3 regions of the Rhizobium sp. NLR16a genome follow, and region 3 is predicted to be linked to each of the others. Evidence: predicted binding sites of a transcription regulator. Region 3 holds the regulator's gene; each other region holds the start of a gene.
What was found. The regulator LexA, encoded in region 3, represses DNA repair genes until DNA is damaged. The targets are predictions, from matches to a motif close to TGTTCNNNNTGTGTTCNG.
Positions count from the first base shown of each region.

Region 1: recA (recombinase RecA) is a predicted target of LexA. The motif match lies at 2,596-2,613, and genes of this name have one in related genera.
Region 2: J7U39_RS26155 (helicase-related protein) is a predicted target of LexA. The motif match lies at 2,540-2,557, and genes of this name have one in related genera.

Region 1 covers NZ_CP072865.1:1,515,325-1,525,676, reverse strand. Annotated here, with positions in the region: gene alaS (alanine--tRNA ligase) at 1-1,237, opposite strand, end outside; gene recA (recombinase RecA) at 1,393-2,481, opposite strand; gene J7U39_RS07225 (carbohydrate kinase family protein) at 2,712-3,656, shown strand; gene J7U39_RS07220 (pseudouridine-5'-phosphate glycosidase) at 3,746-4,672, shown strand; gene J7U39_RS07215 (cell cycle histidine kinase CckA) at 4,935-7,535, opposite strand; gene J7U39_RS07210 (flagellar biosynthetic protein FliO) at 7,841-8,869, shown strand; gene J7U39_RS07205 (DUF1062 domain-containing protein) at 9,274-9,909, shown strand; gene dksA (RNA polymerase-binding protein DksA) at 10,001-10,352, opposite strand, start outside.
Region 2 covers NZ_CP072868.1:286,899-297,250, reverse strand. Annotated here, with positions in the region: gene J7U39_RS26155 (helicase-related protein) at 1-2,377, opposite strand, end outside; gene J7U39_RS26150 (DUF3309 family protein) at 3,175-3,330, shown strand; gene J7U39_RS26145 (glycine zipper domain-containing protein) at 3,358-3,618, shown strand; gene J7U39_RS26140 (beta-ketoacyl-ACP reductase) at 3,997-4,722, opposite strand; gene J7U39_RS26135 (acetyl-CoA C-acetyltransferase) at 4,792-5,973, opposite strand; gene phaR (polyhydroxyalkanoate synthesis repressor PhaR) at 6,211-6,786, shown strand; gene J7U39_RS26125 (hypothetical protein) at 6,781-7,188, opposite strand; gene rpmF (50S ribosomal protein L32) at 7,330-7,515, opposite strand; gene J7U39_RS26115 (glutathione S-transferase family protein) at 7,672-8,319, opposite strand; gene J7U39_RS26110 (DUF1868 domain-containing protein) at 8,333-9,055, opposite strand; gene mtgA (monofunctional biosynthetic peptidoglycan transglycosylase) at 9,152-9,889, opposite strand; gene J7U39_RS26100 (polyprenyl synthetase family protein) at 10,024-10,352, shown strand, end outside.
Region 3 covers NZ_CP072865.1:1,955,772-1,966,123, reverse strand. Annotated here, with positions in the region: gene lpxA (acyl-ACP--UDP-N-acetylglucosamine O-acyltransferase) at 1-452, shown strand, start outside; gene J7U39_RS09590 (LpxI family protein) at 456-1,337, shown strand; gene lpxB (lipid-A-disaccharide synthase) at 1,334-2,503, shown strand; gene gltA (citrate synthase) at 2,531-3,820, opposite strand; gene J7U39_RS09575 (ComEC/Rec2 family competence protein) at 4,112-6,544, shown strand; gene lexA (transcriptional repressor LexA) at 6,525-7,244, opposite strand; gene J7U39_RS09565 (VOC family protein) at 7,440-8,336, shown strand; gene kdsA (3-deoxy-8-phosphooctulonate synthase) at 8,333-9,178, shown strand; gene eno (phosphopyruvate hydratase) at 9,320-10,352, shown strand, end outside.

The DNA of each region.
Region 1 (10,352 bases), 440 kb from region 3:
TGTCGACGCCGATCTCGCGAGCGCGCAGGGCGTCTTGCGTCAGGTCGAGCGGGAAGCCGTAGGTGTCGTAAAGCTTGAAGGCGGTCTCGCCATCCAGCATGTCGCCCTTGCCGAGATCTGTGGTCGCATCCGACAGCAGCGACAGGCCACGCTCCAGCGTCTTGCGGAAGCGGCCTTCTTCAAGCTTCAGCGTCTCTGAGATCAGCGCCTCGGCGCGCACGAGTTCCGGATAAGCGCGGCCCATCTCCTGCACCAGCGTCGGCAGCAGCTTGTACATCAGCGGCTCCTTGGCGCCGAGAAGCTGGGCGTGCCGCATGGCGCGACGCATGATACGGCGCAGCACATAGCCTCGGCCCTCATTCGACGGCAGCACGCCGTCGGCGATCAGGAAGGCCGAGGAGCGCAGATGGTCGGCGATGACGCGGTGGCTGGCACTGCCTTCCGCCTTGACTCCTATCGTGTCCTCGATGGTGCCGGTCAGCATGCGGAAAAGATCGGTATCGAAGACGCTCTGAACGCCCTGGAGGATGCAGGCCATGCGCTCCAGACCCATGCCGGTGTCGATCGACGGACGCGGCAGCGGATTGCGAACCCCCGGCTCGGTCTGCTCGAACTGCATGAAAACCAGGTTCCAGAATTCCAGGAACCGGTCACCGTCTTCCTCGGGCGAACCGGGAGGGCCGCCCCAGACATTCTCGCCCTGGTCAATGAAGATTTCCGAGCACGGGCCGCAGGGGCCGGTATCGCCCATCTGCCAGAAGTTGTCGGAGGTCGGGATGCGGATGATCTTGTCGTCGGAGAAACCGGCGATCTTCTTCCACAAAGCCGCAGCTTCCTCGTCTTCGGAATAGACGGTCACCAGCAGACGATGCTTCGGCAGGCCGAACCCTTCGGTCACCAGCTTCCAGGCAAGCTCGATCGCATTCTCCTTGAAATAGTCGCCGAAGGAGAAATTGCCGAGCATTTCGAAGAAGGTCAGGTGACGCGCGGTATAGCCGACATTGTCGAGGTCATTATGCTTGCCGCCGGCGCGCACGCACTTCTGCGAGGTTGTCGCCGTCGCATAAGGACGTTTTTCCAGGCCGGTGAAGACGTTCTTGAATTGCACCATGCCGGCATTGGTGAACATCAGCGTCGGGTCGTTGCGCGGCACGAGCGGACTGGACGGAACGATCTCGTGGCCGTTCTTCTTGAAATAGTCGAGGAAGGTCGACCGGATATCGTTCACGCCGCTCATTCTATGCCCTTCAATGCTGCCCGAGGCCGGTAAATACAAATCCATCGGCTTTTAACGTTCGCCTCCGCCACTGTCCAGCCGACAAACAAAACCGGCCGCATTCTGATAAGGGAATGCAGCCGGCTGAGATATCAGATCAAGTTCAAGCGCGAAAATTACATTTCCGCGGCGGCATCGCCGTCATCGGCATCCGGACCGCCATTCTGCAGGAAACGATCGGCGATCAGGCCGGCATTCTGGCGCAGCGCCAGCTCGATCTCCCGAGCGAGATCCGGATTGTCGCGCAGGAAGGTTTTGGCGTTTTCGCGGCCCTGGCCGAGACGCTGGCTGTTATAGGAGAACCAGGCGCCCGACTTCTCGACGATACCGGCCTTGACGCCGAGATCGACGAGTTCGCCTGTCTTCGACACGCCTTCGCCATACATGATGTCGAACTCGACCTGCTTGAAGGGAGGCGCCATCTTGTTCTTGACGACTTTGACGCGGGTCTGGTTGCCGACCACCTCTTCGCGCTCCTTGACCGAGCCGATGCGGCGAATGTCGAGGCGCACGGACGCATAGAATTTCAGCGCATTGCCGCCCGTCGTTGTCTCCGGCGAACCGAACATGACGCCGATCTTCATGCGGATCTGGTTGATGAAGATCACCATGCAGTTCGACTTGGAGATCGAAGCGGTCAGCTTGCGCAGCGCCTGGCTCATCAGGCGGGCTTGCATGCCCGGCAGGCTGTCGCCCATCTCGCCTTCGATTTCGGCGCGCGGCGTCAGCGCGGCGACCGAGTCGACGACGAGAACGTCGACGGCGCCGGAGCGCACCAGCGTGTCGGTGATTTCGAGCGCCTGCTCGCCGGTGTCTGGCTGCGAGATCAGAAGGTTCTGCAGATCGACGCCAAGCTTGCGGGCATAGACCGGGTCGAGCGCGTGTTCAGCATCGACGAAAGCGCAGATGCCGCCCTTCTTCTGCGATTCCGCAATGGTTTGCAGCGCAAGCGTTGTTTTGCCCGAGCTTTCCGGCCCATAGATTTCAATGATACGGCCCTTCGGCAGACCGCCGATGCCGAGCGCGATATCAAGACCAAGCGAGCCCGTCGAAACCGTCTCGATCTCGACAACGTTCTCGTTGGAACCGAGTTTCATAATCGAGCCCTTGCCGAACGACCGCTCTATCTGTGAGAGTGCCGCTTCAAGCGCCTTGCTTTTGTCCACCGATTTGTCCTCTACCAGCCGCAATGAATTCTGAGACATCCGATCCACCTTTAGGTTATTGAAGCCGCTCAAGCAATGTCGAGTTTGTACCCTATTTGTTCCATTCCCGCAATAGGCGTACAAACATTTGAAAGAAAAAGGTAAAACGGCCCGTGTTCTACATTTGTTTTATCAATGCAAAGCAACGGCTTAGGCCTTATGAGCCGGCTTTGTCGCAGCCAGGCGGACCGCTTCGATTCGCCTTTCCCGGGTTATGAGAAGCGGGTGAGTTGATGAAAAAGATTCTCGCTCTCGGCGGCGCCCATATCGACAGGCGTGGCCGCATCTCCGGCGAAACGGCGCCAGGGGCCAGCAACCCCGGCACCTGGTTCGAGGAGCCGGGCGGCGGCGGTTTCAATGCGGCGCGCAACCTTGCAAGACTGGGCTTTCACGTGACGATGATCTCGCCGCGCGGCGGCGATCCCTTCGGCGAAATGGTCGGCGAAGCCGCCGATTTCGCCGGCATCGACGATCGGCCCTTCGTCTTCCTCGACCGCAAGACGCCGAGCTACACAGCGATCATCGAGAAGAACGGCGACCTCGTGATCGCCCTTGCCGATATGGATCTCTACCGCTTCTTCGTGCCGCGGCGCCTGTCCATCCGCTGGGTGCGCGAGGCCTTCGCCGCGCATGATTTCATTCTCGTCGACGCCAATCTGCCGGAAGAGACGATCGCGGCGATCGTCGCCAAGGCGAACTCCCTGGCCAAACCCGTCGCGGCCATCGCAATCTCGCCGGCCAAGGTGGTCCGGCTGAAACCCTGCATCGCGGATATCGACTATCTGTTCCTGAACGAGGCCGAAGCCGCTGCCGTTACCGGCGTGCAGCCGGAGGATTTGGGCGGTTGGCCGCCGCTCCTGAACGAGATCGGCATCAGAAACGCCGTGGTCACCCGCGGCCGGCGTGAGCTTGTTGCGATTTGCAAAGACCGCGCCGTGGCGCTGCAGCCGCCAATCGCCGACACCGTCGCCGATGTCACGGGCGCCGGCGATTCCCTTGCCGCCGGCACGCTCGCCGCCTTGATATTTGGCCTGCCGCTTGAGGAGGCCATTCGCCACGGCGCGGCGGCGGCAGCGCTCACGGTGCAGTCCCGGCACGCCGTCAACGAAAATCTGACGCCGGATCTCTTGAACGAGGCACTTGCCCTTGTTCCCGAGGTCAGAATTCTACATTGAAGCGACTGAATTAAAGAGTTGAGCATGATGCCGTTCGAAAACCGCCCACGCTTTTCGGTTTCATGCTCCGCCGATCACAGGACAAGATCATGACCAAGCCCATCTCCCCTCTTCTGCCGATCGCCTATTCGAAGGAGGTCGCCAGCGCCAAGCAGCGCGGCGCACCGCTGGTGGCGCTGGAATCGACCATCATCACGCACGGCATGCCCTATCCCGGCAATATCGAAATGGCGCGCAGCGTCGAGACGATCATTCGCGAACAGGGCGCCGTGCCGGCAACGATCGCGGTCATCCACGGCACGCTGCATATCGGCCTTGAAGCTGCGCAACTGGAGCAGCTTGCCAAGGCAACTGAGGTGATGAAGGTGTCGCGGGCCGATCTCGCCTTCGCGATCGCCGAGCGCCGCACCGGCGCCACCACGGTCGCGGCGACGATGATCGCGGCGGCCCGCGCCGGCATTCGTGTCTTCGCCACAGGCGGCATCGGCGGCGTGCATCGCGGCGCCGAGGAAAGCTTCGATATATCAGCCGATCTCGAAGAGCTCGCGCGCACCGGCGTTATCGTCGTCTGCGCCGGCGCCAAGGCAATCCTCGACATTCCAAAGACGCTTGAAGTGCTGGAGACGCGCGGCGTGCCCGTGGTCACCTATGAGAGCGAAGAATTCCCAGCCTTCTGGTCGCGTTCATCAGGTATCCGCAGCCCGCTCTCGCTGAACAGCCCGGCGGCCATCGCCAATTTCCAGACGGTGCGCGAACAGCTCGGCATCGACGGCGGCATGCTCGTCGCCAATCCGGTGCCGGAAGCCGACGAAATCGCGCGTGAAGAGATGGAAATCTATATCGAGCGGGCACTTGATAGCGCCGAGCGCGACGAAGTGACCGGCAAGGCGGTGACGCCTTATCTGCTCTCGACCATCTTCGACCTGACGGATGGTCAGAGCCTGAAGACGAACATCGCTCTGGTGGAGAACAATGCAAGGCTTGCGGCGGAGATTGCCGTGGCTTTGGGTGAGTAATTTTTGACGGCCGGGCCGGTCCCGCCATACAGATAGATAGTGCCGTTGAGCCGCCCCTCTGCTCTGCCGGGCATCTCCCCCACAGGTGGGGAGATTGGCTGGACCCAAGGTTTACCAAAACAATAGGCGTTGTAGCTCGGCAAAGCGGTGGCTGTGTGGGACGGCTAAGCCGCTCATCGATCTCCCCCTTGTGGGGGAGATGTCCGGCAGGACAGAGCGGGTGCCACACAGTGTGCTCTCTCCGGAAACCATCAAGCCGTAATTAGCTATCCAACGTTTCCTTCACCACCACGGCAAGCTGCTTCAGCGAGAACGGCTTGGGCAAAAATCCGAATTTCGCATCCGGGGGCAGATTGCGGGCAAAGGCGTCCTCGGCATAGCCGGAGACGAAGATGAATTTCAGGTCGGGGTAATTCTTTCGCAACTCGCGCAGCAGCGTCGGGCCGTCCATTTCGGGCATGACCACGTCGGAAACGACAATGTCGACCTTGCCCTCGAGCTCCTCCATGATGCTCAGCGCCTCGACGCCCGAGCCCGCCTCATGCACGGTGTAGCCGCGCGTTTCCAGCATGCGCTTGCCGCCGCGGCGCACCGCTTCCTCGTCTTCGACGAGAAGGACGACGGCCGAGCCGGTCAGGTCCTCCGGCTGCTGCGCGGTCACCGCGGGCGCGGCTGGGACTTCATTGATGGCACTGTCGATCGAACCCGCCTCCGCGGCAATCGCCGGCTCCGGGATGTGGCGCGGCAGGAAGACCCGGAAGGTCGTGCCTTTGCCGACTTCGGATTCTGGCTGGATGTAGCCGCCGGACTGCTTGACGATGCCGTAGACCATGGCGAGACCAAGCCCGGTGCCCTTGCCGACATCCTTGGTGGTGAAGAAGGGCTCGAAAATCTTGTCCATGATCTCGGGCGCGATGCCTGTACCGGTATCGGCGACTTCGACCAGCACCATGTCCTCGGCCGGCATGTAGGAATAGTTGAAGGCCGCGACGTCGGCTGCAGTCAGATTACGGGTGCGCAGCGTCAGCGTGCCGCCGTCGGGCATTGCGTCGCGCGCATTGACGCAGAGATTGATTAGCACCTGCTCGAATTGCGAAAGGTCCGTTTTGACGGGCCAGAGATCGCGGCCATATTGCACATCGAGCTTGACATTGGTGCCGGAGAGCAGCCGGTCGACCAGCATGCGCAGGTCGCCGACGACATCAGTGAGGTTCAGCACCGAGGGCCGCATCGTCTGCTTACGTGAGAAGGCGAGCAACTGGCGCACCAGCACCGCGGCGCGGTTGGCGTTGCGCTTGATTTCCATCAGATCGGCGAAGCTTGCATCGGAAGGACGCGCCTGCAGCAGCAGGTGATCGGAAGAAAGCAGGATCGCCGTCAGGACGTTGTTGAAGTCATGTGCAATACCACCGGCGAGCGTTCCGACAGCGTTCATCTTTTGCGTCTGCGCCATTTGCGCTTCCAGCGCCTTCTGCTCGGTCACCTCGACGGCATAGACGATCGCCGCTTCTTCCGGCGCCTCGTCGCTCTGGTCGATGACGGCGTTGACATAGAAGCGGAAATAGCGCGCCTCGTCGGTCGGCGTGCGGGTGTCGAGCGGCGGGATGTCACCCTGCCGGTCCTTGGCGGCCGTCAGCGCCGCGGCCAGTTGCGGCCGGTCGCTCTCCTGCACGATGGTTTCGAGATACGGCGCCTTTTCCAGGTCGTCGCGCGAGACGATGCCGGAGAACAGCTTCAGGAACGGAGCGTTGGTGCGCAGGATGCGTCCATCGCCGTCGACCGAGGCGATCGCCATCGGCGTATTGTTGAAGAAGCGGGTGAAGCGCATGGCGGCGGCCGAAGCGGACTGGCCGCTCTCGCTGCTCTTTCCGCGCGCCAGCACGATCGTCCGGCTTTCGCCTGGAGCGCCGTCGCGCATCGAGGTGACGCTGTGGATGATCTGCACCGGCAGGCTCTGGCCGTTGGTCTTGCGCAGATCGAGATCCAGCGTCACGGTTTTTTTCAGGCCGGGCTCGGCCTGCACCGACTGGATCAGCGCCAGCCCCTCGCCCGCCACCAGATCGCCAATCGACATCGAGCCGGGCAGGAACTTGGTCAGGTCGAGGCCCAGCCACTCGGCAAGTGTCGCGTTCAGGTAGAAGATTTCGCCCTTCCTGCCGGCGGAGAAGAAACCGGCCGGAGCGTGATCGAGATAGTCGATCGCATTCTGCAGCTCCTTGAAGAAGCGCTCCTGATCGTCGCGTTCGGCGGTAATGTCGGTGATCTGCCAGATCTGAAGCGGCTTGCCGCCATCATCCTCCGGCTGCAGCAGCCGCACCTTCAGCCGGTACCAATGCGCGCCCGAGCTGTTGCTGCCGGGCCCGACGGCGCGCAGCAGGCGGAATTCCTCCCGGCCCTCCTTGCCCTCGCGCAGACCGTTGACAAGCCGGTAGAGCGCCTCGTTGGATTCGCGATGCCGCGACAGCAGCGTTTCCAGCGTCTGCACTTCTGTTGCCTTGCGCGCGCCGGTGAGCGCGCCATAGGCGGCGTTGGCATAGATGATACGGCCCTTTTCGTCGGTGATCAGCGTGCCATCCGGGTGGCTGTTGAGGAAGGCGCGCGCCAGGCTGTCGGACTGGCGCTGCGGCATCACTTCGATGAAGCCGATGACGGAAGATACCAGGAAGAAGATGCCGACCATGGCGAGAACGCCTAGACCGCCGAGCACCATCTCGTTGTCGAGCGATCGCTTGAAGACGACAAAAGCCCCGGCGGCCGCGATCAGCACGAGCGCCAGGAGAAGAATGCGCAAAACCGTGCCAGAACGCCCCCCACGATCCACAAGCGGTGCGTTATAGTCGTCGACCTGACGCGGTTTCGTCATATATTCCTCGCATATGCCCCCCCACCTCGTAGCACGAATAAGAAGCGGGAATCAGGCGCTCTTTCCTTCTTAGCAATTTGCCAAGCCGGCAAAAACACCGGTCGCCGGCAAGACCGCTTGAATTCACAGGCAAGAGCGCCATCTGCGGCTGATGCCTGCGGCAGCTGCCTGCGCGCGACGCCGGCAGCTGCAATTCGGCATAACACGAAATCGCATTCGTGCATGGCTGGACAGGGCCGGCTGCCCTTGCCTAAGGGACGGAAAAGTCGTCAATATGTGCCGAATGTGAAATGGAGTGAGTGACTATGTTCGATGATCTTGTCGCAGCCTATGGCAGCCGTTTCCTGCTTGCGGCCGGTGGCGTTGGCCTGGCGCTCCTCCTGCTCATTCTGGCACTCTGGCTGATGCGAGGCCGCGCCCCGTCGCCCTTTGTACGCGGCGGTCGCAACCGTCAGCCCCGCCTGCAGGTGCTGGACGCGGCAGCCGTCGACGCCCGCCGCCGGCTGGTGCTGGTGCGCCGAGATGATGTCGAGCATCTTATCATGATCGGTGGCCCGACCGATATCGTCATTGAAAGCCGGATCCTGCCGCAGACGACCGAGCAGCCGGAAAGCCTCTCACGCCCGGAGCCTGCCGCCGATCGGCCGATTGCAGTCCCGCGGCCGGAAACACCGCCTGTTTCCGCCGCCCGTGCGCCGGTCACACCCCGCGCCGAGCCGGCCGCCGCCCACCCCTTCGCTGCGCCCACCGCATCGGAGCCGCGGCCGCGCCCCGAACCATCGGCCGCGCCCACCATGCCGCCGCCGGTGGCCACCGGCCCTCTTCCGCCAGAACCGGCGACGGCACCTCTATCGACCGAACGCGACCAATCCCTACGCGCTGTCCCGCCCCAAGCGCGCACCCCGGAGCGCCCCTCTGCTGCCGCCGGCGCGCAGCCGGCATCGTTCCGCGATACCGCAAGCGCCGCCGAAATCCTGGATGCCGCCCGCCAGCGCGTGCTGCCTCAGCAGCGCATCGAGCCCGAGGTCTCCGCCCCGGATATGCCGGCGCCGCGCGCCGCTGCCGCTACGGCCGAGGACGATGCGGCTGTGCAATCGGCAGCGGCGATCCGCCGTGATTTCCAACGGGTGCTGGAAGAGGAAATGTCAAACAATTTGACGGCCGAGCGCATCGTGCCGGCCCCGGCAAATCAGGGCCCTCGTCAGGCCGCGCCGCAGCCGGCCAACCAGCCGCGCCGTGATCCCGAGCTTGCCCCCATCACCGGTGCCGACACCGACCTGCAGAAAGAAGTCGCCCGCATCTTCGGCGAAATGAGCGTCAACCGCGACAAGTAAGACAAACGCTTACATCTCGGTTGTCATCCGTTAGCTTCGTCATGAAGTTGCATAAAAGCCGCAATGCTGCGGCTTTCACCTCGCCAACACCTCGGGGACTCCCTATCATGCCGATCATTTGCTATCGATCAGGTTGAAGAGCATTGGCGCATCCGAGGTAGACTTTGCCTAAGTAAATACCGGTCTCACCCCAGTTTCACCCGTGTAGCCGTGAGCGACGCGCTGACGGCATGCGAACATGTTCATCGGGTGGTGGCGAGAGACCGGTTTGGCATTGTTACAATGTGCCATGTGCAGCTCTGCTGTCTCAGCTCTTCAGCCGCCCACAACATCGCCATACCGCGCCCGCAAGGGTTTTCTCATGCACCATCTTGGTGGACTTCCGAACGGAAGACCAAGACGATATGTGCAAGACACTTCGGGTCCGATGGACCATCACTCCCAAAACGGCGCCGCAGCCATGGATTGCCTGCGGTGGATGCGGGGGCCTCAGAGCTTTCCGATCCAGCGGCAAGATCCGGCTTAATGCAAACGGTCGCAAGCTCGACGCCTGGCTGATCTACAAATGCCTGATCTGCGAAAGGACATGGAACCGCCCGATCTTCGAACGCCGAAATATTCGAGACGTCGATCCGATGATTCTCGACGCGCTGCAGTCCAACGACCCGAGCTGGATTCGGGCGGAAACCTTCAATCTTGATTCGCTGCGGCGCAAGTCACAGCGTGTGGACGAGTTCGCCGAATTCGACATCGCCAAGGAGATCCGGCACGAGACCCCAGGCTGGACGAGGCTGGAAATCGAACTGGCGGCTCCGTTTCCAGCAAGCATACGCCTGGATCGGCTGCTGGCCGGCGAGTTGAAGATATCACGCTCCCGCCTGCAGGCTCTTCACGATCGGGGCCTCTGTCGAACAGAGCCCGAGCGGGCCGACATCATGCGGCGGCGGATCAAGAATGGCACCCTCGTCACAATCGATCTCGCCACGGAGGCGGAGCGGGAACCATTCTGGAAAGCTCTGGCGACGGACGCTTTCCCGTAACCGCCTCTTCGACACATCGGGAGATGGCTCAACAAAAAGCGCCGCGATCGGATCGCGGCGCTGAATGTGTCTCATCTCTGCATGGGAATGGTCATTCGTCGCGGTAGACCTTTTCGCGACGTTCGTGGCGCTCCTGCGCCTCGATCGACAGCGTCGCGATCGGACGGGCGTCGAGACGCTTGAGACCGATCGGTTCGCCGGTTTCCTCGCAATACCCGTAGGTGCCGTCTTCGATGCGCTGCAGCGCCGCGTCGATCTTGGAGATCAGTTTTCTCTGCCGATCGCGGGCGCGAAGTTCGATCGCCCTGTCGGTTTCCGACGACGCCCTGTCGGCGAGATCGGGATGGTTTGCGCTTTCCTCGGCCAGATGGTCGAGTGTTTCGCGCGCTTCTCTAAGGATATCGTTTTTCCAGGCGACCAGCTTTGCCCTGAAGTAGGCACGC
Region 2 (10,352 bases), on a different replicon from region 3:
TCGACAGCATCGCCGTCGTCGTCGTGAAACGGCGACCGTCATAGGCGCCCTCCGGACGATTGCTCTGACCGGGCTTCCATTGCAGCAGCGGACGGATGATATCGGCAAGCCGCTCCAGAATGTCGATGCGCACGGCGCGCTTGCCGAGGAAGCGGAAGCCGGCGAGCTTGTAGAACATCCGCTCGAAGCTCGGATCGGTGACGACCGAGGTGCGGCCGGCGGCAAGCACGGGGATGAGATCGCCGTAGCCCGGCTTGTCGAGACCGTCGTTCTTCAACGCCCAGAGCAGCGTGATCAGTTCGGCAGGTGCCGGCTTCAGAAGGGCCGGAACAAAGATATGATAGGCACCGAAACGCACGCCGTAGCGGCGCATGGAGGCGCGAGCCTCCTGATCCAGCGACTTCACCTCTTCGGTGACGTCGCGGCGGAAGAGCACGCCGAGATTTTCGACCAGCTGGAAGGCAAGTCCCTTGGCGAGGCCCTGCAGATCCTCGGCGCGCGACAGATCATCGAGCGGTTTCAATACCGTGCTGATGTGATGATTGACGAAACGTTCGATACGGGCGGCGACGTGATCGCGGGCATTGCCCGTCAACTGCTCGTCGGCGAGCAGGATCACGCGCGGCCGCATGACGTGATCGCTGCCGGAAAGCCGCGCCACGGGATCGCCGAGCCAACGGATCAAGCCATCCGAACCGATCGCCAGATCGCTATTGCCCGCGGCATGCAGCCGGGCCGCACGGGCCTCGAACTCGAGCGCGAGCGCCTTCTGCGACGCAGCCTGAACCGCCTTGGCATCCGGTCCATCCGTTCCCCCCACCGGGGTGAAACGGAATCCGCTCAACTGCCCTACATGATGTCCTTCAACGAAGACATCGCCATTCACACTGATTTCAGCTTCCAGCATCGCATTCTCTCTCAGGCGCTTCATGAGCACAGATGTCCTGCGATCAACAAAGCGTTTCGTCAACCTTTCATGTAACGCATCGGACAATCGATCTTCGATTTCCCGCGTCTTTTCCTGCCAATGTGTCGGATCGGCAAGCCAGCCGGGCCGATTCGAAACGTAGGTCCAGGTCCTTATCTGCGCGATTCGCGCCGAAAGCGTGTCAATTTCCCCATCAGTTCGATCCGAGCGATGAACCTGCTCCGCAAGAAACTGCTCGTTCACCGTGCCATAGCGCACGAGATCGGAAAAGAGGGTCGAAATAAGATCGGCATGTTGGGCCGGAGTGATACGCCGGTAGTCGGGCAGCGCGCAAGCCTCCCAGAGTTTTTCGACGCGGGCCGGCCTGTCGGCGAGGTCGATCACTTCGGGATAGCGCGAAAGCTGCTCGAGCGCCTGCTGATCGACCGCCGGCAGCGCCCGCGTCAGCCCGGGCACGCGCGGCCCGGCCTCCAGGCTGGCGCGCAGCGACTGAATTGAGGAGAAATCCATCTCCGTCGTGCGCCACTGCAGAACCTTGACGTTGTCGAATTCATGTCCCTCGATGCGCTGCACCACTTCCTCGTCGAAGGGCGAGACTTGGCCGGTGACACCGAAGGTGCCGTCCCGCACGTGCCGCCCGGCGCGGCCGGCGATCTGGCCGAGCTCGGCCGGATTGAGGTTGCGGAACTGGTAGCCGTCGAATTTCCGGTCCTGGGCGAAGGCGACGTGATCGACGTCGAGGTTGAGGCCCATGCCGATCGCATCGGTCGCCACCAGATATTCGACGTCGCCCGCCTGATAGAGCGCGACCTGCGCATTGCGGGTGCGCGGGCTCAGCGCCCCCAGCACGACCGCCGCGCCGCCGCGCTGCCGGCGGATGAGCTCGGCGATGGCATAGACCTCATCGGCGGAAAAGGCGACGATGGCCGAGCGCTGCGGCAGCCGGGTGATCTTCTTCTGCCCGGCGTAAAGGAGATGCGAAAGCCGTGGCCGCTCGACGATCGTGACGCCGGGCAGGATCTGCTGCAGGATCGGCCGCATTGTCCCCGCGCCCAGAAGCAGCGTCTCATCCCGGCCGCGAAGGTGCAGGATACGGTCGGTGAAGATATGGCCACGCTCGAGATCGCCGGCGAGCTGGACCTCGTCGATCGCGACAAAGGCGGCTTTGGTCTCCCGCGGCATCGCCTCGACCGTGCAAACGGAAAAACGCGCATTGGGCGGCGAAATCTTTTCTTCGCCCGTGACCAGAGCCACGTTCTGCAAGCCGACCTTCTCCACCACCCGCGTATAGACCTCGCGGGCCAAAAGCCTGAGTGGCAGGCCAATCACGCCGGTCCCATGTGCGACCATGCGCTCGATGGCATAATGGGTCTTGCCGGTATTGGTTGGTCCAAGCACCGCGGTCACACCGCGCCCGCTGAGAATCATCGGCTGCGAAGTCAGAGTCATGGTCCATGCAAGTGAGGCAGGCGCGCCCCGGGAAAAGTTTTGCCATCTCGATGGAGGCACAGAACACATGGACAGCTACTGCCGCAAACGCAAGGGCAGATTTCAAAATGCGTCGGGGATTGCGACTTTTGCGAGTCGTCCGGACGGTCCGCATTTCCGATTCGGAACAGCGTGAGAACGAATCAGAGACGAATCGCTGACTCCTGCTGATTCAGCTTTTGTTCACGGCTAAGTATTGATTTTGAATCACTTTTTCCTACTAAATGCTGAATCGCGGGACTCTCTCCGGTTCGCATTTTGTGACCCTGCCGGAGGTCTGTCATTCGCTTTTTGCCAAGGGAAAAATCCGCCGAAATTAACGTCTCGATCAAATCCGGAACGAATCGGCGACGAATCGCCGACTGCTCTGCTTTCCCCTTTCGTTCACGGCCATATCTGGTGGCGTCGTCATGTTCCGCCCGCTAGATGCGGGGCAGGCGGCAAGATCTCGTCACGTCGGTGTTAATCTTCCGGCGAGCAAATTCACACAGCCTTAAGCCTGACCCGCTTGCCCGTCGGACCGATCAAAAACGGAACGAATCACCGACGAATCGGAGACATCGTGATCTTCCTGCTTTGTTCGCCGCAACATGTTGTATTTCAATGTCTTTTTAACCATACGGGCGATTTGTCAGGGGTGACGGATCACAAACCATGAATCGCGTCGCATCCTAATTCGCGCGCCCAACCGGGAACAAAAATCGCCAATGCGTGTTTCTTGTCCATTCAGATTGCAGATGAAATGAAGGAAAAACACCATGCTTGGCACGATACTTCTCGTTATCCTCATTCTGCTCCTGATCGGAGCCCTGCCGAACTGGGGTTATAGCCGTGGCTGGGGCTATGGACCTTCCGGCGGTTTGGGGCTAGTTCTGGTCATTATCATTATCCTTGTACTAATGGGCCGCATCTAAAGCCCGACTAACCTGGGGAGTTACGACATGATGAAGAAGATTGTTCTTATCGGCGCGCTCGTGGGCGCTCTCGCATCCTGCACCGCGACCGAGCAGGGCACGGCGATCGGCGCCGGCACCGGTGCAGTCATCGGCGGTGCCGTCACCAACAGCTGGGGCGGTGCCGCAGTCGGCGCCGTTGCCGGCGGCCTGACCGGCGCTCTCATCGGCCAGTCGGTCGAACGCCGCGGCTACTGCATCTATCGCGATCGCTACGGCCGCCGCTACGAGGCGCGTTGCCGTTACTGATCGCATCACATATCGGACTCCCAACGGGCGCTTCTGCGCCCGTTTTTCTTTGCCGACACGTCCGTCAACGTGACGTTGATCGGTCATGAAAGTCAAATCCACCAACGCCCATTAGCTAGCCGCATATTTACCTCGTACGCGCAGGGCAGGCGCCATCGCCCGACAATTCCACCGTCGTCATTCTCGTCGCCGCGGCTTTCCTGACAACCGCGGTCTCATCTCTTGTCTTGGTAGCGGAGATCGCTCGCGGCAGCGAATGCCGGCCATGATTCGGGTTGATCGAGACCGGAACACCGGCAACCGCTTCTGCCCTCCCGAACAAAAGCAAAGGCGCGTTCTGCAACGCGCCTTTGCAAATCGACACACGTTCGTCCTATCTTAAACGAAGAATTGCCCGCCATTGGCCGTCAGCGTCGAACCGGTGATGAAACCAGCATCGTCGGAGACGAGGAAGGTAACGCAGCGGGCAATCTCTTCGGGCTCGCCGAGACGGCCGACCGGGATCTGCGGAATGATGCGTTCATTCAGTACCTTCTCCGGCACGGCAAGCACCATTTCCGTTCCGATATAACCGGGGCAGATGGCATTGACGGTGATGTTTTTCGCAGCCCCTTCCTGGGCAAGCGCCTTGGTAAAGCCGAGATCGCCGGCCTTGGCCGCCGAATAGTTCGCCTGGCCCATCTGGCCCTTCTGGCCGTTGATCGACGAGATATTGACGATGCGGCCGAAGCCGCGGTCGCGCATGCCGCTCCAGACCTGATGCGTCATGTTGAACAGACCGGTCAGGTTGGTGTTGATCACCTCGTGCCACTGCTGCGGCGTCATCTTGTGGAACATTGCGTCGCGGGTAATGCCGGCATTGTTGACGAGGATCTCGACCGGCCCGATCTCGCGTTCGACCTTGGTGATCCCTTCACCGCAGGCAGCGTAGTCCGAAACATCCCATTTGAATACCGCAACACCGGTGACGTCGTGGAAGGCATGAGCCTTCTCGTCATTGCCGGCGTAAGTGGCCGCAACCCTGTAGCCGGCATTTTTCAGCGCCATGGATATCGCTGCGCCGATGCCGCGTGTACCTCCGGTGACCAGAGCCACTCTGCTCATGTTCCGCTCCCCCTCTGTGTTTTCGCCCGCTCGTGGCGGCATTTCAATCAATGACGGATTGCATGCTATTTAAAGTGCTTCAAAGCACATGGCGACGCCCATGCCGCCGCCGATGCAAAGCGTGGCGAGGCCCTTCTTCGCGCCGCGGCGCTTCATCTCGAACAGCAGCGTGTTGAGAATGCGCGCCCCGGAGGCGCCGATCGGATGGCCGATCGCAATCGCCCCGCCATTGACGTTGACGATCGACGGATCCCAGCCGAGATCCTTGCTGACAGCGCAAGCCTGTGCCGCGAAGGCCTCGTTGGCCTCCACGAGATCGAGATCGTTCACAGACCAGCCGGCCTTTTCGAGCGCCTTGCGCGACGCGGGGATCGGACCGGTGCCCATGATCGACGGATCGACGCCGGCCGTTGCCCAGGAAACGATGCGGGCAAGCGGCTGAATGCCGCGCCGGGTCGCTTCCGCCTCACTCATCAGCACGGCGGCGGCAGCGCCGTCGTTGAGGCCGGAGGCATTGGCGGCGGTAACCGTGCCTTCCTTGTCGAAGGCGGGGCGAAGCTTGCCCATCGCCTCGAGCGTCGCGCCGTGGCGGATATATTCGTCGGAATCGACGGTCACGTCGCCCTTCCGTGTCTGGATGATGTAGGGAATGATCTCGTCGGTGAAGCGGCCGGCCTTCTGAGCCGCCTCTGCCTTGTTCTGCGAGGCGACGGCGAACTGATCCTGGTCGTCGCGCGACAGCTGCCACTGCCGTGCGACGTTCTCGGCGGTGATGCCCATATGGTAGCCGTGAAAAGCGTCGGTGAGGCCGTCCTTGATCATCGTGTCGACCATCTTCATGTCGCCCATCTTCGTGCCGCTGCGCAAATGCGCGGCATGCGGCGCCATCGACATGGATTCCTGGCCGCCGGCAACGATGATCCTGGCGTCGCCGGTGGCAATCTGCTGCATGCCGAGCGCGACTGCGCGCAGGCCCGAGCCGCAGAGCTGGTTGACGCCCCAGGCCGTCGTTTCCTTCGGAAGGCCGGCCTTGATCGCCGCCTGGCGGGCCGGGTTCTGGCCTTCGCCCGCGGCCAGCACCTGGCCGAGGATCACCTCATCCACCTCGCCGGCATCGACGCCGGCGCGCGCGAGCGCCCCCTTGATGACGGCCGCGCCGAGTTCATGCGCGGGGACCGTTGCAAAAGCGCCGTTGAACGAGCCGACGGCTGTCCGACCTGCGCTGGCGATGACGACGGATGAATTGCTCATGGGGAGGCTCCTCGTTTTTCGTCCCACTTACATAAGGGGAAACTGGCAAAGCTTTGAGCACAAGTCAAACGGGAAGACCGGCCGCCGCCATTTTCGGCGGCAGCAGTCAACGCCGATTCGTTTGATCTGCTAAAGGTTTGCCGCAACGCACAAAGAGATTGTCACCAGCCTTCTTTTGCGTTTACAGTCTGAAGTGGAGGAAGATCCATAAATCAGACGGGGGTTCAGGAGACTGATATGGCGAAGCATGAGGGTCAGATTGTCATCAAGAAATACGCCAATCGCCGCCTGTACAATACAGGCACCAGCACCTATGTGACGCTGGAAGATCTGGCGGAGATGGTAAAGAGGGGCGAAGACTTTACCGTCCAGGACGCAAAAAGCGGGGACGATATCACCCATTCGGTGCTGACGCAGATCATCTTCGAGCAGGAATCGAAAACCGGCAACACGCTGCTCCCGATCTCCTTCCTGCGCCAGCTGATCACCTATTATGGTGACCAGATGCAGATGGTCGTGCCGAGCTTCCTCGAACATTCGATGCGCGCCTTCAGCGAACAGCAGGCACAGATGCGCGAACAGGTAAACCGTGCCTTCGGCGAGACGCCGCTCGGCAAGAACCTGCAATTGCCGATGCAGATGGTCGAGGACCAGGTTCGCCGCAATACCGAGCTGTTTCAGCAGGCAATGCAGATGTTCTCGCCTTTCATGACACCGCCGGCGGCCAAGGAAAGCCGCAAAGCCGAAGCCAAGGATATCGACGAACTGAAGGAACAGCTCCGCGCCCTTCAGAACAAGCTCGACAACCTATAGTCCGATAGAGACATCCCGCCCGGCGCTTCGGATCGAAACGGCAAAACCCCCGATCACATCGATCAGAGCGATCGTCATCAAAATGAAGAACACCTGTGTCGCGGCGCCCTGGACGAGAAGAAACTCGACCAGGAAGGCGATGAAGACCAGCATCGACAAGATATGGTTCAAGAGGTTGCCGGGCCCGGTTCGCGTTGCTTTCAGGATTTCGAAGAACAGCACGATGAGCGCAACGACGATGAAGAGATCGCCGAGCGCCATGCTCCAGGTCGCACCCGAGAGCATCGACAGCACGATGATGTTATGCTGCAAGGCTGCGATGCCGCCGTCGCCCATCAAGCCGAGCATCGCCAGATTGTAAAGAATAAACGGAATAATCATCAGCGGCATTGCGGCTACCATCGGCAATCTCCCAGCGGAGAAAGAATACTGCCGCAAACCGTTGTCTCACCGCAAGTGATTGCAAATATTATCTTGCCGAAGTGCAAAAGGCCGGCGTGAAGCCGGCCTTGAGACTCGCGATCGGACGAGCCGGATCGGAAATTATGCGCTTTCCTTCGGAGTCAGAACCTGGCGGCCGCGATACATACCGGTCTTCAGGTCGATATGATGCGGGCGGCGCAGTTCGCCGGAATTCTTGTCTTCGACGTAGGTCGGGGCCTTCAGCGCGTCAGCCGAACGGCGCATGCCGCGCTTGGACGGGCTCGTTTTTCTCTTCGGTACAGCCATTTTTCTTACTCCACTTGCGGGCAAAACATTCCCACGGCCAGACTGGCGGCCGAAACGGACATGTCGCGATTTCGGAAATTTTGCGCGCTTATACATGCAAGGGGCGGCCTTGACCAGTCCCCATGCATATTTTTTGCGAAGCCGATGATTCGCGCCTCAGACCTCGTCTTCCGGCACGATCCAGGGCTCGGCGCGGGCCGCCTCTTCCCATTTCCGCCAGGCCGGATGCGCCTTCATCGTCTCCATATAGGCGAGCGTCTCCTCCCGGCTGACGAGGTCATAGATGTCGAACCGGTTGACGACGGGCGCAAACATCGCATCCACGCCGCTGAACGCACCAAAGAGAAACGGGCCGCCGGATTTCTGCAGAAGGTTTCGCCAGATCGTCTCGATACGGCTGACGTCGGCGTCGACGCCGTCAGGCAATGTGATCCCGCCCCTCGGTCGGCGAATATTCATCGGGCAGGCATTGCGCAGGGCTCGGAAGCCTGAAAGCATTTCCATCGAAACAGAGCGGGCGAGCGCCCGTTCGGCACGGTCGCGCGGCCAGAGGCCGGCGTCCGGATAAAGCTCGGCGGCATATTCGATGATCGCCAGCGATTCCCAGATCTTCAAACCGCCGTGCTGCAGGACTGGCACCCGGCCGCTCGGCGATATCGCCTTGATATTGGGATTGCCGCCCGCATCGTCGAAAGGGATCAGGATTTCTTCGAAGTCGACGCCGGCGCTCGTCAGCGCCATCCACGGCCGGAACGACCAGGAAGAATAATTCTTGTTGGCGATGTAGAGCGTCGGTCTGTCCATAGGCCTCTCCCATTCAGGCATCGAAATCGAAGATCAGCAGTTCGTGGAAATGGTTCATGTCCTCGAACACGCAGAACGCCGGCGGCGCAAGCTCGAAAACAGGGGCCTTGCGGCGGATATCCTCGGCCACCTCGTCGAGCATTGCCTGCCAGCGCGGCAAGGCTTCATCCTCCAGCCGCTCGATCACATAGGCGAAGGTCACATGGAATTTGTAATCCATATGGTTGGGCTGGCGATAGCCGAGAAGATCGGCAAGCGCGTTACGCCAGGCGCGCATGACCTTGCGGTCCTTCTCCGTCGCTCCGTCGACGAGCAGGCCCGACGGCCGAGCTTCGACGACGGCGACTTTGAAAGGCTCCGCCATCGAGAAACATTCGAGCCGCGCCGCCATGAGATCGGTCATATCGTCGATCGGCGTCTCGAGAGGGAGGTCTGCAGGCCAGCAGTCCTGCAGGCGCCTAGTCTCGATGACGCCTTCGAAAAGCGTCATGTGAAGGCTCGAGATCGGCGTGAAGAGAAATTGCGGCGCCTCGGGCATCGTTAGATATTTCTCGCGCGCCTCTATCAGTACCGCCCGGGTCCTTGACCCCTTCTCGATGTGGCAGACGATGGTGTTGCCGGCTTCCGGCAGGAAACCGCCGATCTTGCCATAGCGGCTGCCGAGATGGGCGGGCGGGCTTTGATTGTGCGACTTCGAGTAAAAGAGAAGTTCGGGAGAAAAGGTTGGGGCGGTCATGGGCGACTCGGGGGCTCTGATTGGACTGCATTCGCCCATATGGCAGAACCAAGAATGTCAGATGACGTTCACTGCTTCTAATGACAAGTTCTGATCTTATTCATAGATGCACTTGATGTAGTCGCCTGAGCCCTGCGCACGCCTCTCGATGACGCCGGCAAGCCGGCGAAGGCCTCGTCCGGGCTTGCCTGCTTTGCGGTCGATCGGGTTCGGGAGCGAGACAGCCAGCAGCGACGCCTGCCGCCGCGTCAGCTTCGAGGCCGGAACCTTGAAATGATGCTGGGCCGCCGCCTCGACGCCGTAGATGCCGGGACCCCATTCGGCGATGTTGAGATAGATTTCCATCAGCCGCCGCTTCGACAGGACGAAATCGGTGGAGACGGCGAGCGGAAGCTCCATCGCCTTGCGCACGAAGGAGCGGCTGTTCCAGAGAAAGAGGTTCTTGGCGGTCTGCATCGGGATGGTGCTGCCGCCGCGCGTTGCCTGGCCCTTCAGCGTATCCTCGACCAGCATGCGCATCTCCGCCCAGTCGACGCCGCCGTGGAAACAATATTGACCGTCTTCGGACATCATCACCGATTGCACCAGGACCGGAGCGACCTCGTCCAACGATACCCATCTGCGGTCATAGCCGCGCAGCAGCACCAGATCGCGCAGCATCAGCGTCGAGACGGGATGGATGAAGGGCAGCAGGTAGAGGAAGATCAGGGCGTAAGGAAGGATCACTATGGCCAGAACGGCAAGACCGACGCGTCTCAGCACGGGCCGATCTTCGAACCATCGCCGACGGGCCGGCATGTCGGCAATATCCTCTCTCTCCGGCGCTATATCCAATGTCCCAAGCCCATTTCGCTCCCTCTCGTTCTCATAACGCCTGTGAGGCGCTTATGCCAGAGCACATGGGAAATCTTGCTGCAGTCATCGACAATTCCGTTGCAAGCCCCGGTGCCCCATGCCAAACAGCGCCCATGGACGCGAACCGGGACACTTTCGAGACGAGGCTTAGGAACAACGCCCGCGAAATCGAGGCGCTGCTCGACGCATTGCTGTCGTCACCGGTCCCTCTTTCCGATGAAATCGCCAGGCCCGAGACCCTGCGCAGCGCCATGCATTATGCCGTGCTGAACGGCGGCAAGCGGCTGCGCCCATTCCTCGTTGCCGAAAGTGCCGCCCTGCTCGGCGGCAATGGGAAGGCCGCACTTCGTGTCGGCGCGGCGCTCGAATGCATTCACTGCTATTCCCTCGTGCATGACGATCTGCCGGCCATGGACGACGACGACCTGCGCCGCGGCAAGCC
Region 3 (10,352 bases):
CCCACGTCGCGCACGACTGCCGGGTCGGCAACCATGTGATCATGTCGAACAACGTCATGCTCGCCGGCCATGTCGTCATCGAGGATCGCGTTATCCTGGGCGGCGGCTCGGCTGTTCACCAGTTCACCCGCGTCGGCCGCCACGCCTTCGTCGGCGGCCTGTCGGCGGTGAGTTACGATGTCATTCCCTATGGCATGCTGAACGGTAATCCGGGTCTGCTGGGCGGCCTCAACGTCGTCGGCATGACGCGGGCCGGCATCGACCGCGCCGTCATCCACCGGGTGCGCCGCGCCTACAAGGCGATCTTCGAAGGAACGGGCTCCGTGCGCGAAAACGCCGCCGCGATCCGTGAGGAATATGCCGATTGCGAGCAGGTGGTGCAGATCCTCGACTTCATTGCAGCCGACAGCGACCGCGCACTGTCCTCGCCGACCCGGGGGCAGAAGGGCTAGTCCGTGGCTTTAACAGGCGACACCGCTGCGGGCCGGTTGGCGATCATCGCCGGCGGTGGCCTTCTGCCTTGCTATGTCGCCGAAGCCGCGCGCGCGGCTGGCGAAAATCCCGTTATCGTCGCGCTGAAGGACGAAAGTGATCCACGTTGGGAAGGCTATGATCACGCCGTTATCGGCATCGGCGATTTCGCCGCCCTTGAGGGCCTCTTCAACCGATATGGCGTCGGACGTGTGGTGATGTCGGGAAGTGTGCGCCGCCGGCCGGAATGGCGCGAGGTGCGCCCGACGTTGCGCATTCTGATGAAGGTCCCGGCCGCCATTCGCACATTGCTCTCAGGCGGCGACGATACGGTTCTGCAGATGGTGATCCGGTTGATCGAGGGGAACGGGCGGCGGGTCGTCGGCGCCCACGAGATCGCCCCCGACCTGCTCGCTTCCGTTGGCCCGCTTGGTGCCGCCGCCCCCGGCGAGGAAGACCGGCGAGATATCAGCCGAGCCGCCGATGCCGCCGAGACGCTTGGCCGGCTGGATGTCGGGCAGGGTGCAGTCAGCATCGGCGGGCGCGTTGTCGCGCTGGAAGGACTTGAGGGCACAGATGAGATGCTGGACCGTGTTGCCGGCCTCAGGACCGCCGGACGGATTTCGCCGCGCCGCCGCGGCGTGCTCGTCAAGCTCTGCAAGCCGCAACAGGACATTCGCGCTGACCTGCCGGCGATCGGCGTTGCCACAATCCTGAACGCTGCGAAAGCCGGCCTTGCCGGCATCGCAATCGAGGCCGGTCGCTCGCTGGTGCTTGATCGGACCGCGGTCATCAGCGCCGCCGACGAGGCTGGGTTGTTCGTCTGCGGCATCGATCGTGGTCTGCCGGCATGGGGGCTCGAATGAACGGAGCGCCGCTGAAGATCGCCGTCATTGCCGGGGAAGTGTCGGGCGATCTGCTTGGCGCCGATCTCATCGCGGCGCTGAAGCGGATTTACAGCGGGCCGGTGGAGCTTGTCGGCGTTGGCGGCGAGGGGCTGCAGGCGGAGGGGTTGAAATCCCTGTTCGATTTTTCCGAGCTGTCGATCATGGGCATCACCCAGGTGCTGAGCCGGCTGCCAAGGCTGTTTGGCCTGATCCGTCAAACCACGGCTGAGATCGTCGCCGCAAAGCCGGATATCCTTGTCATCATCGACAGTCCCGATTTCACCCATCGCGTCGCCAAGCGCGTGCGCACCGCGTTGCCCGATCTGCCGGTCGTCAATTACGTCTGTCCGAGCGTCTGGGCCTGGAAGGAATATCGCGCCACGCGCATGCTCGCCTATGTCGATCACGTGCTTGCCGTCCTGCCCTTTGAACCGGCAGCCATGCAGCGCCTCAATGGGCCGGCGACGACCTACGTCGGGCATCGTCTGGTCGCCGACCCAGCGCTGCTGGAGACACGTCGCCTGCGCCTGGGAAGGCAGCCAGGTAACGGTCCGATCCTGCTTCTTCCCGGCTCGCGCTCCTCCGAGATCCAGAAGCTTCTGCCTTACTTCGAGATCGCCGCGAATGAACTCGTCGCCCGCAATGGGCCGACACGCTTCATTCTGCCGACGGTGACGCACAGGCAAGCGCTTGTCCGCGAAATCACGGCGGCGTGGGCGGTAAAGCCGGAAATCGTCGTCGGCGCGCAAGCAAAATGGAAGGCCTTTGCCGAGGCCGATGCGGCCATGGCGGCGTCCGGAACCGTTATTCTCGAACTCGCCCTTGCCGACGTTCCCGTCGTCTCCGCCTACAAGGTCGACTGGATCATGCGCATGCTGACATCGGGCATCAAGACCTGGACCGGTGCGCTGCCGAACCTGATCGCCGATTACCCGGTCGTGCCGGAATATCTGAACGATGTCGTTCGCGGTGCAAGCCTTGCGCGCTGGATGGAAAGGCTGTCGGCCGACACCTATCAGCTTAAGGCGATGAAGGAAGGCTACGAGCTCATCTGGCAGCGCATGCAGACGGAAAAGCCGCCCGGCGAACAGGCCGCCGAAATCCTTCTCGACGTTTTGAACAAGAAAAAACCCGGCCATTCCTGACCGGGTTTCTTTTGAGCTCTGAAGCGATCAGCGCTTCGAAACCGGGATGTAGTCGCGCTTCGGTTCGCCGACATAGAGCTGGCGCGGACGGCCGATGCGCTGTTCCGGATCCTCGATCATCTCGTTCCACTGGGCGATCCAGCCGACGGTGCGGGCAAGCGCGAAGAGCACGGTGAACATGGTGGTGGGGAAGCCCAGCGCCTTCAGCGTGATGCCGGAATAGAAGTCGATATTGGGATAGAGCTTCTTCTCGATGAAATATTCGTCGGTGAGCGCAATGCGCTCCAGCTCCATCGCAACTTCCAGCAACGGATCGTCCTTGATGCCGAGTTCGCCAAGCACTTCATGCGTCGTCTTCTGCATGATCTTGGCGCGCGGATCGTAGTTCTTATAGACGCGGTGGCCGAAGCCCATCAGCCGGAACGGATCGTTCTTGTCCTTGGCGCGGGCGACATATTCCGGAATGCGGTCAACGGTGCCGATTTCTGTCAGCATGTTGAGAGCCGCTTCGTTGGCGCCGCCATGGGCGGGGCCCCAGAGGCAGGCGATGCCGGCAGCGATGCAGGCGAACGGATTGGCGCCCGACGAACCGGCGAGACGGACGGTCGAGGTCGAAGCGTTCTGCTCGTGATCGGCATGCAGGATGAAGATGCGGTCCATGGCGCGGGCAAGCACCGGATTGACCACATATTCCTCGCAGGGGACGGCAAAGCACATGCGCAGGAAGTTCGACGCATAGTCGAGGTCGTTCTTCGGGTAAACGAAGGGCTGGCCGATATGATACTTGTAGGCCATGGCGGCAAGCGTCGGCATCTTGGCGATCATGCGCAGGCTGGCGACCATGCGCTGGTGCGGATCGGTGATGTCTGTGGAGTCGTGATAGAAGGCCGACAGGGCGCCGACACAGCCGCACATCACAGCCATCGGATGCGCATCACGGCGGAAGCCGGTGAAGAAGCGGCTCATCTGCTCATGCACCATCGTGTGGTGCGTGACGCGATAGTCGAAGTCCTTCTTCTGCGCGGCCGTCGGCAGTTCGCCGTAGAGCAGGAGGTAGCAGACCTCGAGGAAGTCGCCGTGCTCGGCAAGCTGCTCGATTGGATAGCCGCGGTGCAGCAGCACACCTTCGTCACCGTCGATATAGGTGATTTTGGATTCACAGGATGCGGTCGAGGTGAAGCCCGGATCGTAAGTGAAGGAAGCGGTGTTCTTGTAGAGGGCACCGATGTCGATGACGCTCGGGCCGATCGTGCCGCTTTTAACGGCGAGGTCGACTGATTTGTCACCGATTTTTATTGTAGCGCTTTGATCCGTCATGCTGATCCTCCGAAATGTCGGTGGCGCCACAAAAGCGCCATAGGGGTTAAGCGTCCTTTCCGATAGCTATATGATCGTGACGCTAATGCCAAGTTACCGTGATGGCATTTTGTGCATTGCGGCATCACCTTTTAGGCACCGCAGCGATGAGCCGCACGCATAACGGAAGCCGATGATTCGACTTGCCTTTTGCTTCTTTGGTTTTTCCTTCGTATTTCAACCGATTATTCTTGCCGGATTTGCGTGAAGGTTGCATTCTGGCGACTTCGCGGGGGTCATTTTGGGCGGCGCATGCAGGAACAGACGACAGCCGAATTGCGGCCGCAAGTGGGCGCCGGCCTTGCCGATCCGCCGAATTTTCCTGCGCCTGCGGTGGTGACTCAATCGGTAAGGACGCAGTCGCAGACCCCGTTGCGTCATCGGCTGCTGGCCGCCGCCCGGCAATCGCTGCCTGCCGGAGCCTGCATGCTGGGCGAAGAGGCCGATCATGGCCGAATGCTGCTGTTCTCGCCGGTCTTCCTCGGAGCCGGCTCGGCCTTCTGGTTTCTTGCGGCATCGGATTTGCCCCTCGTTCCATCGCTGCTCTGCTTGCTGGTGTCGGCGGCCGCGGTTTTCCTCACCGGTCCCAGCCGGCCGGCCTTGCGCGCAAGTTTGATGGCGCTGGCACTTTTCGCCGGCGGCATGCTCTCGGCTCAGTTTGAGAGCTGGCGGGCTTCGACGGTGATCCTCGATTCATCCGTGACGACGACCGTGACCGGCCGTGTCGAACGGCGGGAAGGGGACGGCCGCGGGCGCTGGCGCTACATTCTTGCCGTCACCGGCACCGAGGCTCCGGAGCTGAAACGGCCGCCGAGACGCATCACCGCGATCGTCCGGGGCGCCGATGCGCCTTTCGAAATCGGCGACATCATCACCGGCAAGGCACGGCTGACACCGCCGGCGGGCCCCGCACTTCCCGGGCTCAACGACTTCTCCTTCGGTGCCTATTTCGACGGCATCGGTGCCAACGGTTTCTTCTATGGTGCGCCGGAGAAACTCGACTTGGAGGCAGGCCCGCAGGCGGCCAGCTCGACGTCGGACGCTCTGCTCGAATGGCTCTACCGGCTGCGCAGCAGCATCGGCGACCGCATAAGATCGATCCTGCCCGGCGATACCGGCGCTTTTGCCGCTGCTCTGGTGACGGATGAACGGCGCGCCATCTCGAAGACGACGACGGAGGCGCTGCGCCAGTCCGGCCTTGCCCATATCGTCGCGATCTCGGGCCTCAACATGGCGCTGTCGGCCGGCATCTTCTTCGTCGGCTTCCGCATGCTGCTCTGCCTCTTTCCCGGCGTCGCCCAAGCCTATCCGACAAAGAAGATCGCCGCCGCCGGTGCGCTCATGGCCGTCACCGCCTATTACCTGATCTCCGGTTTCGGGGTTTCGGCCGAGCGCGCTTTTATCATGATGACCATCATGCTGATTGCCGTCTTCTTCGATCGGCCGTCGATCAGCCTGCGCAATGTCGTTCTCTCTGCGCTCATCATCATCGCCATTTCACCTTCGGAAGTATTGGGACCGAGCTTTCAGATGTCCTTTGCCGCGACATTGGCTTTGGTATCGGGCTATCAGCTGTGGAAGGACAGGCGTGTCCGTGAAAACGCTTTCCTGAAATTGCCGATCATCAGGCCGGTGGTTGTCGTCGCCGGTTTCTTCGGCGGCGTCTTCCTGACCTCGCTGATCGGCGGTTTTTCCACCGCCCTGTTTTCGATCGAGCATTTTCATCGCCTGACGGCTTACGGCCTGCCGGCAAACCTTGCGACGATGCCGATCATCTCCTTCATCGTCATGCCGGCCGGGCTGCTGGCGATGCTGCTCATGCCCTTCGGGCTGGATGCTCCGCTCTGGACGGTGGTCGGATTCGGCCTCGATCTGGTGATTGCGGTTGCCAAGACGGTGTCCGGCTGGGGCGGCGATATCGGCATCGGCCGCTTGCCCGCCTGGTATTTCGCAGTGGCGGTGGCAGGCTTTCTGCTGCTGACGCTGCTGCGCACCCGGCTGCGCCATGTCGGCACATCCATCATCGCCGTCTCGACACTCACCGTACTGCTGCTGCCGGCTCCCCGCCCGCCGGATCTGGTGATTTCGGAGGATGGTGGTCTGGTTGCGGTCGTTGCGGCTGAGGCAATCGCGTCCAACCGTGAAAACCCGCCGGATTTCATCTTCGACCAGTGGCAGCGAGCGCTGGTCCTGCCGACACATGTTCCACCGAAGATGCTGGATGGTCCGGCTATCCCGCCGGAAGGAGAAGACCGCCGAGTCAGGCTTTCCCGCGATCAGCAGAACGAAGCGAGCGCAGCGATGCGGGCAGCCGCAGCAGGCGGTGAAGCAAACCGGTTTTCCTGCGTCAAGAAGGCGTGGTGCACATCACGACTCGGCAATGGCCATATCGTCACCGTCATCGACAATGCCGCCTATCTCGGCCCGGCCTGCGATACGGCCGATATCGTCGTGACCTCGGTCCGCCTGCGTTTCAACAGCTGCCGTTCAGGCGGGACGCTCTTCACCGGCGAGACGCTCCGCAGGACCGGTTCCGTCGAATTGCGCTTCGCCGATGCCGGCCTGCAGGTCGCAACCGCATTCGAGGCGCTATCGCGGCCATGGATGCGCCATCGCGCCTATGATTGGCGCAAAGACAGTTTTACCGAATCCGGTCCGGCTGCTGTCAGTGATAACGGCGAATGAGGCCGACGAGCTTGCCCTGCACCTTGACGCGGTCCGGCCCGAAAATCCGGGTCTCGTAAGCCGGGTTGGCGGCTTCCAACGCGATCGAGGCGCCCTTCCGGCGGAAGCGTTTCAGCGTTGCTTCCTCGTCGTCGACGAGGGCAACGACGATGTCGCCGGGACTTGCGGTGCTGCCGTTGCGGATGATCACGGTGTCGCCGTCGAAGATGCCGGCGTCGATCATCGAATCGCCCTTGACCTCCAGCGCGTAGTGCTCACCGGAGCCAAGCATGTCCGCGGGAATGACGATGTCATGCGTGTTGTTCTGGATCGCCGAGATCGGAACGCCGGCGGCGATTCTTCCCATGACCGGCACGGAGACAGAGTTGCCGTTGTCGGCGACCGGCTTTGCGGCAGCGGGGGCGGCGACCGGCTGGGGTTTGCCGAGGCTGCCCTCGATGACGCTCGGCGAAAAACCGCGGCGCTGTTGCAGGCTGGGGTTATAGGCCTCCGGAAGCTTGATCACTTCAAGCGCCCGGGCGCGATTCGGTAGGCGGCGAATGAAGCCGCGCTCCTCGAGCGCCGTGATCAGGCGGTGAATGCCGGATTTCGAGGCGAGATCCAGGGCATCCTTCATTTCGTCGAAGGAGGGAGGGACGCCGGATTCCTTCATGCGCTCATGAATGAAAAGGAGAAGCTCCTGTTGTTTGCGCGTGAGCATCGACGTCAGACCCCTGATTGAAACAAATCCAGAACAGACACTATATGTTCCATATGTGTTCCGCAAGTAGCTAAATTTCCGTAAAACTTCGGGCCAACTCGTCGAGATTTTTAATTTCATTCGACGGGATTGGCGCACATCGCTTGCATTCGGGGAGGGGCTGTCGCACATCTTTGCCCCTTTCAGGAGGATATCATGAACGCGCATTCCGCCAAGTCGCATCCGCTGGATCACGTCGTGCTGCCGGTGGTCAATATCGATCTGGCGCGTGAGAGGCTCGGCAAGCTCGGTTTCACCGTCGCCGCCGATGGGCGCCATCCCTTCGGAACGGAGAATGCCTGCGTCTTTTTCGCCGACAAGACCTATCTGGAGCCGCTTGGCGTGGCGAGCGTCGAGGAGAGCGAGGCAGCGGCCCGCCACGGCAATGTCTTCATCGCCCGCAATCGCGCCTTCCGCTTCCGCTGCGGCGAGGAGGGATTGTCTGCGCTGGCCTTCCTCAGCGAGGATGCCGGCCTCGATCATAAGCGCTTCGTCAGCAACGGCGCGAGCGCCGGCGAGATGTTGCAATTCAGCCGGCCGATGCGGATGCCGGATGGTTCGGAGACCGTCGGCAGCTTCAAGCTGGCCTTTGCAGCTGATCTGCGCGCACCCGATTTCTTTCTCTTTACCTGCCAGCGCATCAATTCCTTCCCGACAGATCGCGCCGCGCTGGAGACGCATGCCAATGGCGTGATCGGCATTGCCGAGATCGCGCTTTGTGCGCCGGACCCGGCGGCATTCGCCGCCTTCGTCGGGCTTGCGATAGGGCAGGCGGCGGCGGAGAAAACCGGTTTCGGCGTGAATATCGCGGCATCAAATGCGAAGATCAGCCTGATGACGCCCGAAGGGCTGGAGGCCTATTTCGAGCTTGCCGTCTCATCCGCCGATCGTGGTCTGCGCGGCCGGGTAATCCTCTTCACCGTCGCCGATCTTGCCGTGACAGAAGCGCATTTGGGTGCTAACGGGATCACATTCACGCGCAAGAACAATCGCATTCTGGTGAAGTCTACGCCCGGGCAGGGTGCGCTCTTCGCCTTCGAGGAAACACGATGAGCACCGACACGAATTCCGAAGTCAGGATCGGCGAAGGCGAAGGTCAGGTCACCTTTTCCAATACCGCCCGCCTGTCGCTGATTGCCGGCCCCTGTCAGATGGAGAACCGGGACCACGCCTTCATGGTCGCCGGCACGCTGAAGGAGCTTTGCGCAAAGCTTGGCATGGGTCTTGTCTACAAAAGCTCCTTCGACAAGGCCAACCGCACCTCGCTCTCGGCCGAGCGCGGCATCGGCCTGGAAAAGGGCATGGAGGTCTTTGCCGACCTCAAGAAGGAATTCGGCTTTCCGGTCATAACCGACGTCCATACGGCCGAGCAATGCGCCGAGGTGGCCAAGGTGGTCGATGTCCTGCAGATCCCGGCCTTCCTCTGCCGTCAGACCGACCTACTGATCGCCGCCGCAAGGACCGGCCGTGCCGTCAATGTCAAGAAGGGCCAGTTCCTCGCCCCCTGGGACATGAAGAACGTCCTGAAGAAGCTCAACGCCAGCGGCAATCCGAATGTGCTCTTGTGCGAGCGTGGCGCTTCCTTCGGCTACAATACGCTGGTCTCCGACATGCGCTCGCTGCCGATTATGGCGGCGATGGGCGCTCCCGTCATCTTCGACGCGACGCATTCCGTCGCTCAGCCGGGCGGGCAGGGCGATTCCTCCGGCGGCCAGCGCGAGTTCGTGGAAACGCTGGCGCGCGCGGCAGTGGCGACGGGAATTGCCGGCGTCTTCCTCGAAACCCATCAGGACCCCGACAACGCGCCGTCCGATGGCCCGAATATGGTTTATCTCAAGGACATGCCGCGACTGCTCGAGAAGCTGCTTGCCTTCGATGCGATCGCCAAGTCCTGACGTTCAACAAGCTGACATGTTCGTGGTTTAGGCCACGACGGAATGCTGGTTCGGAGGCCGGAAATTGCGGCATTGTAATTTGCACGCCTTCGATTATGACAGGCTTCGAACGACTTATCACCCACCGAGCAGGAAGAACCCATGACTGCAATCACCGATATCATCGCCCGCGAGATCCTCGATAGCCGTGGCAACCCCACCGTCGAAGTCGACGTCTATCTCGAAGACGGCAGCATGGGCCGCGCGGCCGTTCCCTCGGGCGCCTCGACGGGCGCGCATGAGGCGGTCGAGCTGCGCGACGGCGGCAAGCGCTATCTCGGCAAGGGCGTCGAAAAGGCGGTCGAGGCCGCCAACACCGAGATCTTCGACGCGATCGGCGGCATCGACGCCGAAAACCAGATTCAGATCGACAACATCATGATCGAGCTCGACGGCACGCCGAACAAGTCGCGCCTCGGCGCCAACGCCATCCTCGGCGTCTCGCTCGCCGTCGCCAAGGCTGCCGCCCAGGCATCCGGCCTGCCGCTTTACCGCTACGTCGGCGGCGCTTCCGCCAGCCTCCTGCCGGTGCCGATGATGAACATCATCAACGGCGGCGCCCATGCCGACAATCCGATCGACTTCCAGGAATTCATGATCCTGCCGGTCGGCGCCGATTCGATCGCCGACGCCGTGCGTATGGGGTCGGAAGTCTTCCATACGCTTCGAAAGGAGCTTGCCGCGCAGGGCCACAACACCAATGTCGGTGACGAAGGCGGCTTCGCCCCCGGCCTGAAGAGCGCGCCCGAAGCCCTGGATTTCATCATGAAGTCGATCGAGAAAGCCGGCTACAAGCCGGGCGACGACATGTGCCTCGGCCTCGACTGCGCCTCGACGGAATTCTTCAAGGACGGCAAGTATGTTCTCGAAGGGGAAGGCCGTACGCTCGAATCGGGCGCCATGGCCGAATATCTCGCCGAGCTCGCCGGCAAATACCCGATCATCTCGATCGAGGACGGCATGGCCGAGGACGACTGGGACGGCTGGAAGGCGCTGACCGATCTGATCGGCAAGAAGACCCAGCTCGTCGGCGACGATCTCTTCGTCACCAACTCCGCCCGCCTTCGCGACGGCATCCGCATGGGCGTCGCCAACTCGATCCTCGTCAAGGTCAACCAGATCGGCTCGCTGACGG